4 regions of the Pantoea sp. ABR1s genome follow, and region 1 is predicted to be linked to each of the others. Evidence: predicted binding sites of a transcription regulator. Region 1 holds the regulator's gene; each other region holds the start of a gene.
The links. Region 1 encodes LexA, which represses DNA repair genes until DNA is damaged. Its sites were predicted from a motif close to TNCTGTATGTACATACAGNA; they were not measured.

Region 1 (3,133 bases):
GCCTTTGAACTGCTTCCAGTTGCCGCTTGCTTCGTCTTTATTCATGGCAGACCTCCAATCCTCGGGTTTTAATGATTATCTTGCTACTTAACAAAATAACGATACAAAGCGCTGGTTAACTGCGCTGCATAGAGTTAATTGTAGTAGCCAATTTATTAACCGTGGAATAATACAGAATAATCCGTATCGGCTTGCGTGCAGCCACGGCTGACTCAGGCATCGAACCAGCTGTTCTGACGCCAGTGCTTACGCCAGATGAGCCACAGCGACAGGCCGCGCAGCGCCAGGAAAACCGTGACTGCCAGCCAAAGACCATGGTTACCCAGCACCGGTACGCTAAGCAGCGTCAGAAAATAGCCTGCTGCGGCAACTACCATGCTGTTACGCATCTCACGCCCGCGCGTCGCTCCGATGAACATGCCATCCAGCAGATAACACCAGACGCCGATCAGCGGCATTATCATCTGCCAGACCAGATAGCGGTCCGCTGTCTGCTGAAGTGACTGAAGAGAGGTCAGCAGAGTAACGATCTGCGGGCCAAAAATGGCATAGATCAGCGAGAAGAACAGCGCCACCACTACCGCCTGCCGACAGGCAGAGTGCCAGACGCGCAGGAGTTTGCTGCCATCTTTTGCACCATGCGCCTCACCCGCAAAAGCTTCAACCGCATAGGCAAAGCCATCCAGCGCGTAGGCAGTAAAAGTAATAAACATCAGTAATACTGCGTTAACCGCCACCACATCCGGACCCAGCCGGGCGCCCAGTACGGTCAGCGAGGCAAAACAGAGTTGCAGCATCAGAGAGCGCAGCATGATATCCCGGTTCAGTCGCAGCAGCCGGCCGCTGTCACCGCGCCAGCTCTGCTTCAGCAGGCTAAGCGTAATTCCGCGCAGTTTTAACACCCGCCAGACCATGATGCTGCCGACAACCAGCGTAATGTATTCCGCCAGCGCCGTGGCGGTTGCCGCCCCCGCGACACCCCAGTGCAGCCCCATCACCAGCCAGAGATCGAGCACGATGTTAACCAGGTTGCCCACCACCAGCAGGATCACCGGCGCGCGTGCATACTGCACGCCCAGCAGCCAGCCCAGAATGACCAGGTTTGCCAGCGTGGCAGGCGCACTGAGCCAGCGAATCTGAATAAACAGTGCCGCCTGTTCGAGTACATCGGGATTGCCGCCAACCAGATGGGTCGACAGCTGAATAATCGGATAACGCAAAGCGATGAACAGTACGCCCGCCAGCAGCGCAATGATCAGCGGCTGAGTCAGCGCGCGTGCCAGCGCCATTTTATCGCCAGCGCCAAATGCCTGCGCCGTAAGGCCAGTGGTACTCATTCGAAGGAAAAGCAGCAGCATAAAGAGGAAGCTGGTCACTGTAGTCCCGACCGCAACCCCGCCAAGATAGACAGGGCTGTCGAGATGACCAATTACTGCAGTATCGACCACTCCCAGTAAGGGAACGGTGATATTTGAAAGGATCATCGGCAGCGCAAGCCGCCAGAGATTTTTATCGGTTGCCGTAATAAAGCGCATTCGCCGTTCCGTGCTCAGTGTCGCTGCGCAAAAGAGGCAGCGACAAAATTAGGGCAGACAGAATAGCATCAGAGAAGGCGAATGCACGCTGGCAGAAGAATCAGAGCCACTCGCCGTTGCGCACCACGCCAACAGCCAGACCTTCTATGGTCAGTGACTGCGCACGGGTATCGACAACAATCGGGTCAAAATCGCTGTTTTCCGGCAGCAGATGCACGATAGCACCCTGCTTTTTCCAGCGCTTAACGGTGACTTCATCATCAATGCGGGCAACCACAACCTGGCCGTTACGCACATCCTGGGTTTTATGCACCGCGAGCAGGTCGCCATCCATAATCCCGATATCTTTCATCGACATTCCGCTGACGCGCAGCAGGAAGTCAGCAGACGGCTTAAACAGGCCCGGATCGACCTTGTAGTGGGTTTCGATATGTTCCTGCGCCATGATCGGCTCACCGGCAGCAACCCGGCCAATCAGCGGTAGCCCTTCTGAGGCTTCTTCTTCCATTAACAGTCGAATGCCGCGCGATGCACCGGAAACGATCTCGATGACGCCTTTGCGCGCCAGCGCTTTCAGATGCTCTTCTGCCGCGTTCGGCGAACGGAAGCCCAGCTGCGCGGCGATCTCGGCACGCGTAGGCGGCATGCCCGTTGAAGAAATATGGTCGCGAATCAGGTCATAGACCTGCTGCTGCCTGCTGGTTAATGCTTTCATCCCGCCCCCTGGTTGTTTATACAGTCGCTGTGAGTATATACAGGTATTGGTGAAATGGAAACCGATTGTCAGGGAAAACGCGCCCTCAGACGCGTTATGGAAGGCTTATCGCAAATGTGTCCAGAGCAGCGCGATCCAGACGAAGAGTGCCAGTAAGATGCTGATCAGCACCGCCGCCGAGCCCATGTCTTTTGCCCGACCCGCCAGCGGATGATGCTCCTGACCGATGCGGTCGACCACTGCTTCAATGGCGCTATTGAGGATTTCAACAATGACCACCAGCACCACCGCCCCAATCATGAGGATGCGGGAGACCACATCGACATCCAGCCAGCACGCGATAACAATAGCGGCCAGCGCAGCCAGCGCTTCCTGCCGAAACGCCGCTTCATGTTGCCAGGCGGCACGCAGTCCCTGCCATGAGTAACCTGCAGCTTTTACTATTCTGATAAGTCCGGTGGCATTATTTGCCATGATGTGGGAACCCTTTCATCGGATTGACGTCAATGTCTGGGCTGCGTGCAATTGGCACCACCACAGATCTTCGCTGCGCTTTCTGGTATGCTTGCGGCGCTTTGCTAACAAGAGGCTTCATGTTGTCTATGTCAGGTTGGCGTAAACTCTATTACAAACTGCTTAATTTACCACTGTCGTTTTTGGTAAAAAGTAAGGCCATTCCGGCCGATCCCGTGTCTGAACATGGTCTGGATCCGACCCGACCTATTATGTATGTTTTGCCTTACGATTCGAAGGCCGACTTACTGACTTTACGCGCACAGTGTCTGCGGCATCATCTGCCCGACCCGCTCACTCCGCTGGAGATTGATGGTTCTCTGCTGCCGCGCCACGTCTTTATCCACAATGGCCCACGCGTCTTCCCCTA
Region 2 (3,133 bases), 1.1 Mb from region 1:
CGGGGATTGCGATTGGTCTGCCCGTTTTATGGCTGGTGCCTTCGATTGAAGGTCAGTTAATCCTGATAGTAATCACGGGCGTACTGTTCTTCGCTTTCAGGCAGGTGCAGTATGCACAGGCCACGCTGTTTATCACTCTGCTGGTGCTGCTCTGCTTTAACCTGCTGGGTGAAGGGTTTGAAGTTGCCCTGCCGCGGGTAGTGGATACCTTACTGGGCTGTGGCCTGGCCTGGCTGGCTGTCGCGTTTATCTGGCCTGACTGGCGCTTTCGTCAGTTACCTGCCGTGGCAGAACGAACGCTGAAAGCGAATTGCCGCTATCTGGACGCGATCATGGAGCAATATCATCAGGGCAAAGATAACCGTCTCGCCTATCGCATTGCACGGCGTGATGCGCATAACGCGGATGCTGAACTGGCGTCGGTGGTCTCAAACATGAGCAGTGAAAGTCGCACCAGCCAGAAGCTGCGCGATTCGGCTTTTCAGCTGCTTTGCTCCAACCATTCGTTTCTGAGTTACATTTCTGCGCTGGGCGCTCACCGCGATAAAATTACCGCACCCGAACTGCTGACATTGCTGGATGATACGGTTTGCTATGTGGAGGATGTGCTGCAGACGGAAGTTGTCAGCGATGAGCACGTAGAAACGATGCGCCATCAACTGGCTCAGCGAATCAGCCAGCTGGCCGCAGATGCGGATACGCGTGCGCCGCTGGTGCTCCAGCAACTCGGTCTGCTGGTGGCATTAATGCCCGATGTGGCTCGCCTGCGCCGCACGCTAATCACTGATTAGCCTTCGCCGTTTCTGAGATTGGGGTTTGATAAAAGCGTGCGCTGGAACCACGCATTCAGCTCCGCCCGTGTCGCCTGCGGCAGCGCAGCGGCATGGTGGCCCGTGATGGCCCCCTGCAGCGCAAGTAATGTCTGGAACCCAACGTGCTGGTTGATCGCTTTAAGCTTCAGCCAGCACTGTTTAGCCCCCATCTGGTAGAGATGATTGACGCTCATGACGCCCGCCTCGTACAGCATCATCTCCATACGTACGCTGAGATTTGGCAGATCTTTTAACCGCGGTGAGGATTGTCGGTCCTGCAACTCCAGCTGCGCCGTTTCTAAAGAGGCAGCAGAGAGCGCCAGCAGATGGTCAGGGTCGCGCCACAACGCCTCATCGACCCGAAAGTAATTGAGACTCACCAGCTTGCCCCGCTTGCGAAAAATCAGGGGTTGCAGCGGACGATCTGTAAGGTATTCCCGCAAAGGTTCACTGGCACGCAGATAGAGTTCGTCTTTATTAATTAAGGCAAAAACCACACTTTCTACAGCCAGGGCATAGCCTCCGAACTGGGTGCGCGACTCTATTGTTCCTAATGGGGCCAGGCGCGCTCTGGAGCGCTCTACAACCGGATTCACCTTTTTCATTGCACCACCTCCATGTAAGAAATATATCGTAAATTACCTTGGGTATCAGGTAATTAGAAGATAAAAAAAAGCGTCAACGGGTTCAATGAATAAATAGCGTTTCAACTAATCTTGTCGCGATTTTGCGAGGCGTTTTCAGAAATTTGGGTTGATCTTTATCCAGGATGACAGTACTGTATATTCATACAGTCCACTGCTGGTGATTAACTTATGCGAACACAACATCCTAATAATTCACGCTATGCTCATCATTATGCGTCCTCTTCCGTTCCGGCCTCTCAGGGCGGTGGAATTACTGAGTTACGCTACAGCGAACAGCCCGGTATGATGCAGATGTTGCTGTTGCCTTTATTGCAGCAGCTGAGTCAGCAATCACGCTGGCAGTTGTGGTTAACACCGGCATATAAACTGAATCGCACCTGGCTGCAGGAATCAGGATTACCACTGGATAAAAGTATGCATATCGCCGATTCTGAACGTCTGAATGCGGTTGAAGCGATGGTTAAAGCATTGCGTACAGGAAATTACAGTGTCGTTCTGGCATGGATTCCTTACGATCTTGACGAAGATGAACGACGTCAACTTGAAAATGCGGCGGCAGAGGGTGAAGCGTTAGGATTGATTTTGCGTGCAAGCGGGACATCAGAAGCGCCTCTCAGACCGCAAACTGCGATAAAAATTCAGTCGGATTTGTTTCATTAAGTAAAAATCAGAAGTTTCCCAAGCTATTTTTCTTATCTGTCGCAGCTAAACCACTGATTCTGTTAGTTCGAGCGTTGACAATGGTTTAGCAAGTTTTTAGGGCTTTTTGCCGCGACGATAAGACCAGCCTAATTGTTAGAAATTGTGTATAAATCGCTGTTTTTTTACATAAGCGCCTCACATCATACTTGTAAGTTTCCAATCTCGTTGTAGACTTTAGCTCGCCAGGGTGCTCAATAACCTCCGTTTTTTGCGGTAGAGTCATAAGCGAGCGTTTTGACCCGGCGAAGGATTTAAACCAAGAGCAACCTTTTTGCTCATTGCCTATTTGGATGATAACGAGGCGCAAAATGAAAAAGACAGCTATCGCAATTGCAGTGGCACTGGCTGGCTTCGCTACCGTAGCGCAGGCCGCTCCGAAAGATGACACCTGGTACACCGGTGCTAAACTGGGCTGGTCTCAGTATCACGACACTGGTTACTACGGTAACGGTTACGAAAACAATGACGGTCCAACTCATGAAAGCCAGCTGGGTGCAGGTGCATTCGTTGGTTACCAGGCAAATCCATACCTGGGCTTCGAGCTGGGCTATGACTGGCTGGGTCGCATGCCTAACAAAGGCAACGTGACTAACGGCGCATTCAAAGCACAGGGCGTTCAGCTGGCTGCTAAACTGAGCTACCCAATCTATGACGATCTGGACGTGTATACTCGTCTGGGCGGCATGGTATGGCGTGCAGACTCAACGCAGACTAACCCAACTACTGGCCGCATCAGCGACCACGACACCGGCGTATCTCCGCTGGCTGCTGTTGGTGTTGAATATGCGCTGACCAAAAACTGGGCTACCCGTCTGGATTACCAGTGGGTTAACAACATCGGTGATGCACAGACCGTTGGTACTCGTCCAGACAACGGCATGCTGAGCGTAGGCGTTTCATACCGCTTCGGTCAGGATGACGTCGCTGCTCCGGCGCCAGCTCCGGCTCCAGCACCAGCTCCAGTTGTTGAAA
Region 3 (3,133 bases), 920 kb from region 1:
AACCTGGGTACCGACCGGACGCACTTCGATGATCGGGTCCAGCAGACCGGTAGGACGCACCACCTGATCGATCACTTCGTCGCCCGACTTTTCCAGCTCATATTTGCCCGGCGTCGCCGAAACATAGATGGTCTGTGGTGCCAGTGCCTCAAACTCTTCAAACTTCATCGGACGGTTATCCAGCGCCGACGGCAGGCGGAAGCCGTACTCCACCAGCGTCTCTTTACGCGCCCGGTCGCCTTTGTACATGCCGCCAATCTGCGGAATGGTCACGTGCGACTCATCCACCACCAGCAGGCCATCGGCGGGCAGATAGTCAAACAGCGTCGGCGGCGCTTCGCCCGGTCCGCGTGCGGAGAGGTAGCGTGAGTAGTTCTCGATGCCGGAGCAGTAGCCCAGCTCGCTCATCATCTCCAGGTCAAACTGGGTACGCTGAGTAATGCGTTGCTCTTCCAGCAGCTTATTGTTCTCCAGCAGCACCCGGCGGCGGTCCGCCAGCTCGACTTTGATATCTTCCATCGCCTGCAGAATACGCTCACGCGGCGTCACGTAGTGCGTCTTGGGGTAGATGGTAAAGCGCGGCACGACCGAATCGATCTGGCCGGTCAGCGGGTCAAACAGCGACAGACGCTCAACCTCTTCGTCAAACAGCTCGACGCGCAGCGCAATATCGTCCGACTCCGCCGGGAAGATATCGATCACTTCGCCGCGCACCCGGAAGGTGCCGCGCTGGAACGCCTGGTCGTTGCGGGTGTACTGCAGCTCTGACAGACGGCGCAGAATACTGCGCTGATCGATAATCATGCCGCGGGTCAGGTGCAGCATCATTTTCAGATAGAGATCGGGATCGCCCAGACCGTAGATAGCCGAAACCGATGCCACCACAATGACATCGCGCCGTTCCAGCAGCGCCTTGGTGGCCGACAGACGCATCTGTTCGATATGTTCGTTCACCGACGCATCCTTTTCGATAAAGGTGTCGGAGCTCGGCACATAGGCTTCAGGCTGGTAGTAGTCGTAGTAAGAGACGAAAAACTCGACGGCGTTATCCGGGAAAAACTCTTTCATCTCGCCATAGAGCTGGGCGGCCAGCGTCTTGTTGGGCGCCAGCACCATGGTCGGACGGTTGAGGTCGGCAATCACGTTGGCGACGGTAAACGTTTTACCGGAGCCGGTTACGCCTAATAAGGTCTGATGGGCCAGTCCATCCTCCAGCCCCTCTTCCAGGCGACGTATCGCCTCAGGCTGGTCGCCCGAAGGTTTAAAGGCGGAGTTCAATTTAAAGGCTTTGCTCATGAATGCAGTTCCTGCTGGAGAAGTCGGCGGGCAGGCACTTATTTTACTCTGCTATGGTGATTTTGCCAGAAAATAATACTGGATATAAAAACAGTATTGGTGCAATGTTAACGCCAGCAGGATGGCACCTGATGTCCCTGCAGGCTGGCAGCGTTATCGCTCAGCATGTTGCGCAATGTTATCCCCAGGCAGGGATCTGATTTAACATTTGTCAATAGAGTGTCACAAAATTACAGTACGGTTACCTGACAGATAATTCTCAGGCTTGTTTTTTGATAAGCAACTGATTTTACTGACATAAGGCTATGAGGCCAGATTCTCGTCATTATGTTACCAGGCCGCGTATTTCCTCGCTTCCAACTGGTTTTCATTACCTAATGCACAAGGTTATCCACAGGAATGGTGGATAAGTGATGGCAGCCCCGACGCCATCTGCTGTGTATAATTTTTCCCTGCCTTCTCACTACCGTGAAAATAATTTTTTTTGCGTTAAATTTCGCGTCGCCTGCTGACGGATTATTCTGCAATTTTAATCTGTCACCGGGTGTCGTACGCAAATTTGCACGCCTCATACTAAGATTCTTAATCGGACTTCCTGCCACGTTACAGTACGTCTGCACCAGAAACAGCGCTCCAGGGCACTGCAAAAGTGCAGATGCGTGGTCACCGTGGGGAATTGATAAGTTTTTCTCACCTTTCATCCCTGATACGTGGCGCTGCAGCAGGAAACAGGGCCGTTTTTAGATCTGGCCTGGGAATTGCAGGAGTCAGTAGCGTCACCGCGCGGAACGCGCACTGTGCTGCAATGGCGAGGCTGCCGTTGCTGATGACTTGTTTGCCAGACGACAGAGCGCGGAAGCAATCAGGCTAACGATCGGGAAGGAGAGTGTCAGATGCTGAGTTTACGTTCGGTAAATCAATTTTACGGTCAAAACCATATTCTGTGGGATGTGGACCTGGATCTGTCGCCTGGCACCTGCACCGGCATTCTGGGCCGTCCTGGCATGGGCAAAACCACGCTGGTGAACTGCATCATGGGCAGATTGCCGATTAACAGCGGCTCTATCTCCTGGAAAGAGGATGGCTCGCCGCCGGAAGATCTGCTGCTGCAACCGGCTGAACAGCGGGCGCAGATGGGGATTGGCTATGTGCCGCAGGGCCGCCATATTTTTACCCAGATGAGCGTGGAAGATAATCTGCTGATTGCCCTGCTGGCGGGTGCCAGCCAGCGCGACCGCCATCGCGCCATTCCCGAAATGGTATTCGACCTCTTCCCGGCGCTCTACTCTCTGCGCCAGCAGCGCAGTGGCGATCTGCCGATCGATCAGCAGCAACAGCTGGCCCTGGCGCGCGCGCTGGTGCTGCAGCCCAAACTGCTGATTCTGGATGAGCCGACCGACGGGATGTCGCCGTGGCTGGAAGAGGAGATGGGCAATCTGATCCGTCGGCTTAACCTCGACTACGGGCTGACCATCCTGCTGCTGGAGCAGCGCCTGTCGCTGATCCGTCGCGTGGCGGACTATTTCCTGCTGCTGCACCGCGGCCGCAATGTGGCGCAGGGCAGCATGGAACAGCTTGATGACCACACCGTCGATAAATGGCTGACGGTGGCCTGACATTCAGCGCCTGCCCCACCGGGCGTAAGTGTTGCAGGCAGGCTGAAGACGGAGCGCGCAGAACCACCGGAGCGTGTGCACAGCGCGTGAGGATGGTGAGCACTGCCCGGATTCAGCACGACAAATAAAATAGCCAGGCTACGCGGTTACTCCGGCAACGTCAGGTAGTGACCACAGGACGCCTGCTGCGCCGCATCGGTGAGAAACGGGATGGTGCCCAG
Region 4 (3,133 bases), 990 kb from region 1:
CATCAATCCGCCAGCCATGCTGCGACAGACGCCAGCCTTCCAGCCAGATGCGGGTACGATCGTCGATACCCCAGCCAATAATCAGCGCATCTTTACCCGATTTTTTGCGGCTGCCGGTCAGGCAGAACGCGACATAATCGATCAGCAAACCATCCAGCAGACTGCACATGGTGCGGGCGGTGTTCTGGTCCAGACTCAGCTTCTGGCGCACCGGCATAAAAACATGGTCGATCAGCGCATCAATCGGATGTTCGCGACCAATCGCGGCAATTTTATTACGAAGTTTAGCGGGTCTGACATGACGCAGGACGCTGATCAGCTCATCCTGGAGTGTGGTCCAGCCGTCATGGGCATCTACATCGCCACCTTCCAGCAGTGCCTTAACTTTACCGACCGGCACGCCGCTTTCAATCCAGCGCATAATTTCTTCGATGCGATGAACATCTTCTTCGTCAAACTGACGATGTCCGCCTTCGGTACGTTGCGGCTTCAGTAAGCCATAACGACGCTGCCAGGCGCGCAGGGTGACTGGGTTTATGCCACAGCGCTCGGCGACGTCACCGATACTGTATAAGGTCATAAATTCCTCTTTCGATTGGTCTGAGTGCAATTACCATAACGAAGCCGACTAAGTTGTACAATACATTTCTCGATGTACAACTTGACTGATACGCCGTTTCTCCGTTATATCTCATATAAGAGAATTATTCCCAAATATGAGAAATCACCATGTCAGAGCTGAATACGGAGCAACGACTGGCGGTGAGGCTGGCAGAATTACGCCTGCAACGCGGCTGGTCGCTGGATGAACTTGCTGTCGCAACGGGCATCAGTCGTGCGTCATTATCGCGCATTGAGCGAAGCGAGACCAGCCCTACTGCTGCGCTGCTTAACCGTCTATGTGTTGCCTACGGATTAACGATGTCGCGCCTGCTCAGTGAAGTGGAGGAGGAGTCCAGTTTGCTGATCAGAGATGACCAGCAGCCCGTGTGGCAGGATGAATCCAGCGGATTTATTCGCCGGAATGTCTCACCCCCTGCGGTTCATTTCCGATGCGAACTGGTTGAGGGCAGATTACGGCCTGGTGCACGTATAGATTACGATGCGCCACCCATTCAGGGGCTGGAGCAGCATATCTGGCTACGCGAAGGCGGCCTCACCGTCACGATGGGGGCGCAGCAGTGGGCGCTGAAGCCCGGTGATTGCTTACGTTTTCATCTGGTCGGGAAATCGGCTTTTGAGGCGCACCTGACTGACGGCGCGCGCTATTTACTGGTGGTGGCGAAACCATGATCGATTACACAATACTTCGCGCCGACGAAGCGCAACCGCAACTGGGTGAACTGACGGAGGTGCTGCAGGCCTGTGTGGCAGACGAAGCCAGCGTCGGCTTTATTGATGCTGAAGACGAAGAGGTGATAACGCGATTCTGGCAGCAGCGGATCGCCGGTCTGGCAGATGGGGACAGCGAACTATTCGTTGCGCGGCAGCACGGTCGCATCGTGGGCACGGTCATTCTCAGTGGCAGCGCGATGCCTAATGGCCGACACCGGGCGGAGATCAGCAAACTGCTGGTGCATCCGCAGGCGCGCCGTCAGGGCATCGCGCGTGAGCTGATGCAGCGCGCTGAGCAGCAGGCCCGTGCGCAGGGCAAAACGCTGCTGGTGCTGGATACGCGCAGCGGCGATGTCGCCAGCGATCTCTATCGCTCGCTGGGCTGGCAGGTGGCGGGGTCGATCCCGTTTTATGCCGAATCCACCGCGGGCGTGCTGGATGCCACCACCTATATGTACAAAGTGCTGGCGTAGCCAGCCGCTAGCTCATGCGGCTGGCCTTTCTTCGTGCCGGACCGGCCCGGGTTGACGGGCTGCCCGCACGGCCCTGAAACGGGCAACTGCTGAAATTTACGACGTCGCACGAAAAATTCGGTGCGAAAGCTGACGCCAACAGGATACTGTGTAAAAATACAGGCCATATTTTCGGTGTGGTAACGCAAATCATGGCCCTGACAGCCGCAGTAAAAAGCCAGATAGCGCAATGGTATAAAGCGCTTCAGGAGCAGGTGCCTGACTTCATCCCACGTGCGCCGCAGCGCCAGATGATCGCCGAAGTGGCGAAATGCCTGGCGGGCGACGATTCGCGCCATCTGGCGGTTGAAGCGCCAACCGGCGTGGGCAAAACCCTCTCTTATCTGATCCCGGGCATCGCGGCCAGCCGCGCCCAGGAGAAGCGGCTGGTGATCAGCACCGCCAACGTGGCGCTGCAGGATCAAATCTTCACCAAAGATCTGCCGCTGCTGAAAAAAATCATTCCCGATCTCACCTTTACTGCCGCCTTTGGCCGCGGGCGCTATGTCTGTCCGCGTAATCTGGCGGCGATGGCGGCCGATGACGATGAGCAGGGCGATCTGCTGCTTTATCTGGACGATGACGCCGTCAGCAGCACTAAAGAGGAGCAGACGCAGTGTGGCCGGTTGCAGAAATCGCTGGATCGCTATCAGTGGGATGGCCTGCGCGACCACAGCGACGAGAACGTCAGCGACAGCCTGTGGCAGCGGCTCTCCACCGACAAAGCGAGCTGCCTTGGCGCACACTGTCGCTGGTATCGTGAATGCCCGTTCTTTGTGGCGCGGCGCGAAATCGAGCAGGTCGATGTAGTGGTGGCGAACCATGCGCTGGTCATGGCAGCAATGGAGAATGAGTCGGTGCTGCCACCGGCAAAAAACCTGATGCTGGTGCTGGATGAAGGGCATCACCTGCCGGAAGTGGCCCGCGATGCGCTGGAGATGAGCGCCGACATCACGCCGGGCTGGAGCAGCCTGCAGCTCGACCTCTTTATCAAGCTGGTGGAGAGCATCATGACGCAGATGCGGCCAAAATCACCGCCGCCGCTGGCTAACCCGGAGCGGCTGAAAGCGCACTGCGATGAGCTGCGCGAACTGCTGACGATTACCGCTCAGGCGCTGAATCCGCTGCTGCCACCGCATAACCAGCCGGGCGAATTCCGCTTTGTGCTGGGCGCGTTGCCGCAGGAGTTGCTGGATCTCTGCGCCCGGCTCTTTAAGCTCAGCGATGCGCTGCGCGGCCTGAGTGAAGGTTTGATTAATGCGCTGAGCGAGCAGACCGGCAAGGTG

Region 2: the regulator LexA is predicted to act here: its motif matches at 1,589-1,608, upstream of sulA (SOS-induced cell division inhibitor SulA).
Region 3: the regulator LexA is predicted to act here: its motif matches at 1,373-1,392, upstream of uvrB (excinuclease ABC subunit UvrB).
Region 4: the regulator LexA is predicted to act here: its motif matches at 1,953-1,972, upstream of dinG (ATP-dependent DNA helicase DinG).

Annotation. Positions count from the first base shown of each region.
Region 1 covers NZ_CM173823.1:3,813,435-3,816,567, forward strand. Annotated here, with positions in the region: gene ACXKZD_RS17975 (CsbD family protein) at 1-45, opposite strand, end outside; gene dinF (MATE family efflux transporter DinF) at 213-1,535, opposite strand; gene lexA (transcriptional repressor LexA) at 1,636-2,250, opposite strand; gene ACXKZD_RS17990 (diacylglycerol kinase) at 2,356-2,724, opposite strand; gene plsB (glycerol-3-phosphate 1-O-acyltransferase PlsB) at 2,853-3,133, shown strand, end outside.
Region 2 covers NZ_CM173823.1:2,668,490-2,671,622, forward strand. Annotated here, with positions in the region: gene yccS (YccS family putative transporter) at 1-791, shown strand, start outside; gene ACXKZD_RS12610 (TfoX/Sxy family DNA transformation protein) at 788-1,417, opposite strand; gene sulA (SOS-induced cell division inhibitor SulA) at 1,628-2,119, shown strand; gene ompA (porin OmpA) at 2,470-3,133, shown strand, end outside.
Region 3 covers NZ_CM173823.1:2,894,116-2,897,248, forward strand. Annotated here, with positions in the region: gene uvrB (excinuclease ABC subunit UvrB) at 1-1,296, opposite strand, end outside; gene ACXKZD_RS13625 (ABC transporter ATP-binding protein) at 2,190-2,912, shown strand; gene bioD (dethiobiotin synthase) at 3,059-3,133, opposite strand, start outside.
Region 4 covers NZ_CM173823.1:2,825,614-2,828,746, reverse strand. Annotated here, with positions in the region: gene ACXKZD_RS13300 (MerR family transcriptional regulator) at 1-580, opposite strand, end outside; gene ACXKZD_RS13295 (helix-turn-helix domain-containing protein) at 730-1,293, shown strand; gene ACXKZD_RS13290 (GNAT family N-acetyltransferase) at 1,290-1,808, shown strand; gene dinG (ATP-dependent DNA helicase DinG) at 2,000-3,133, shown strand, end outside.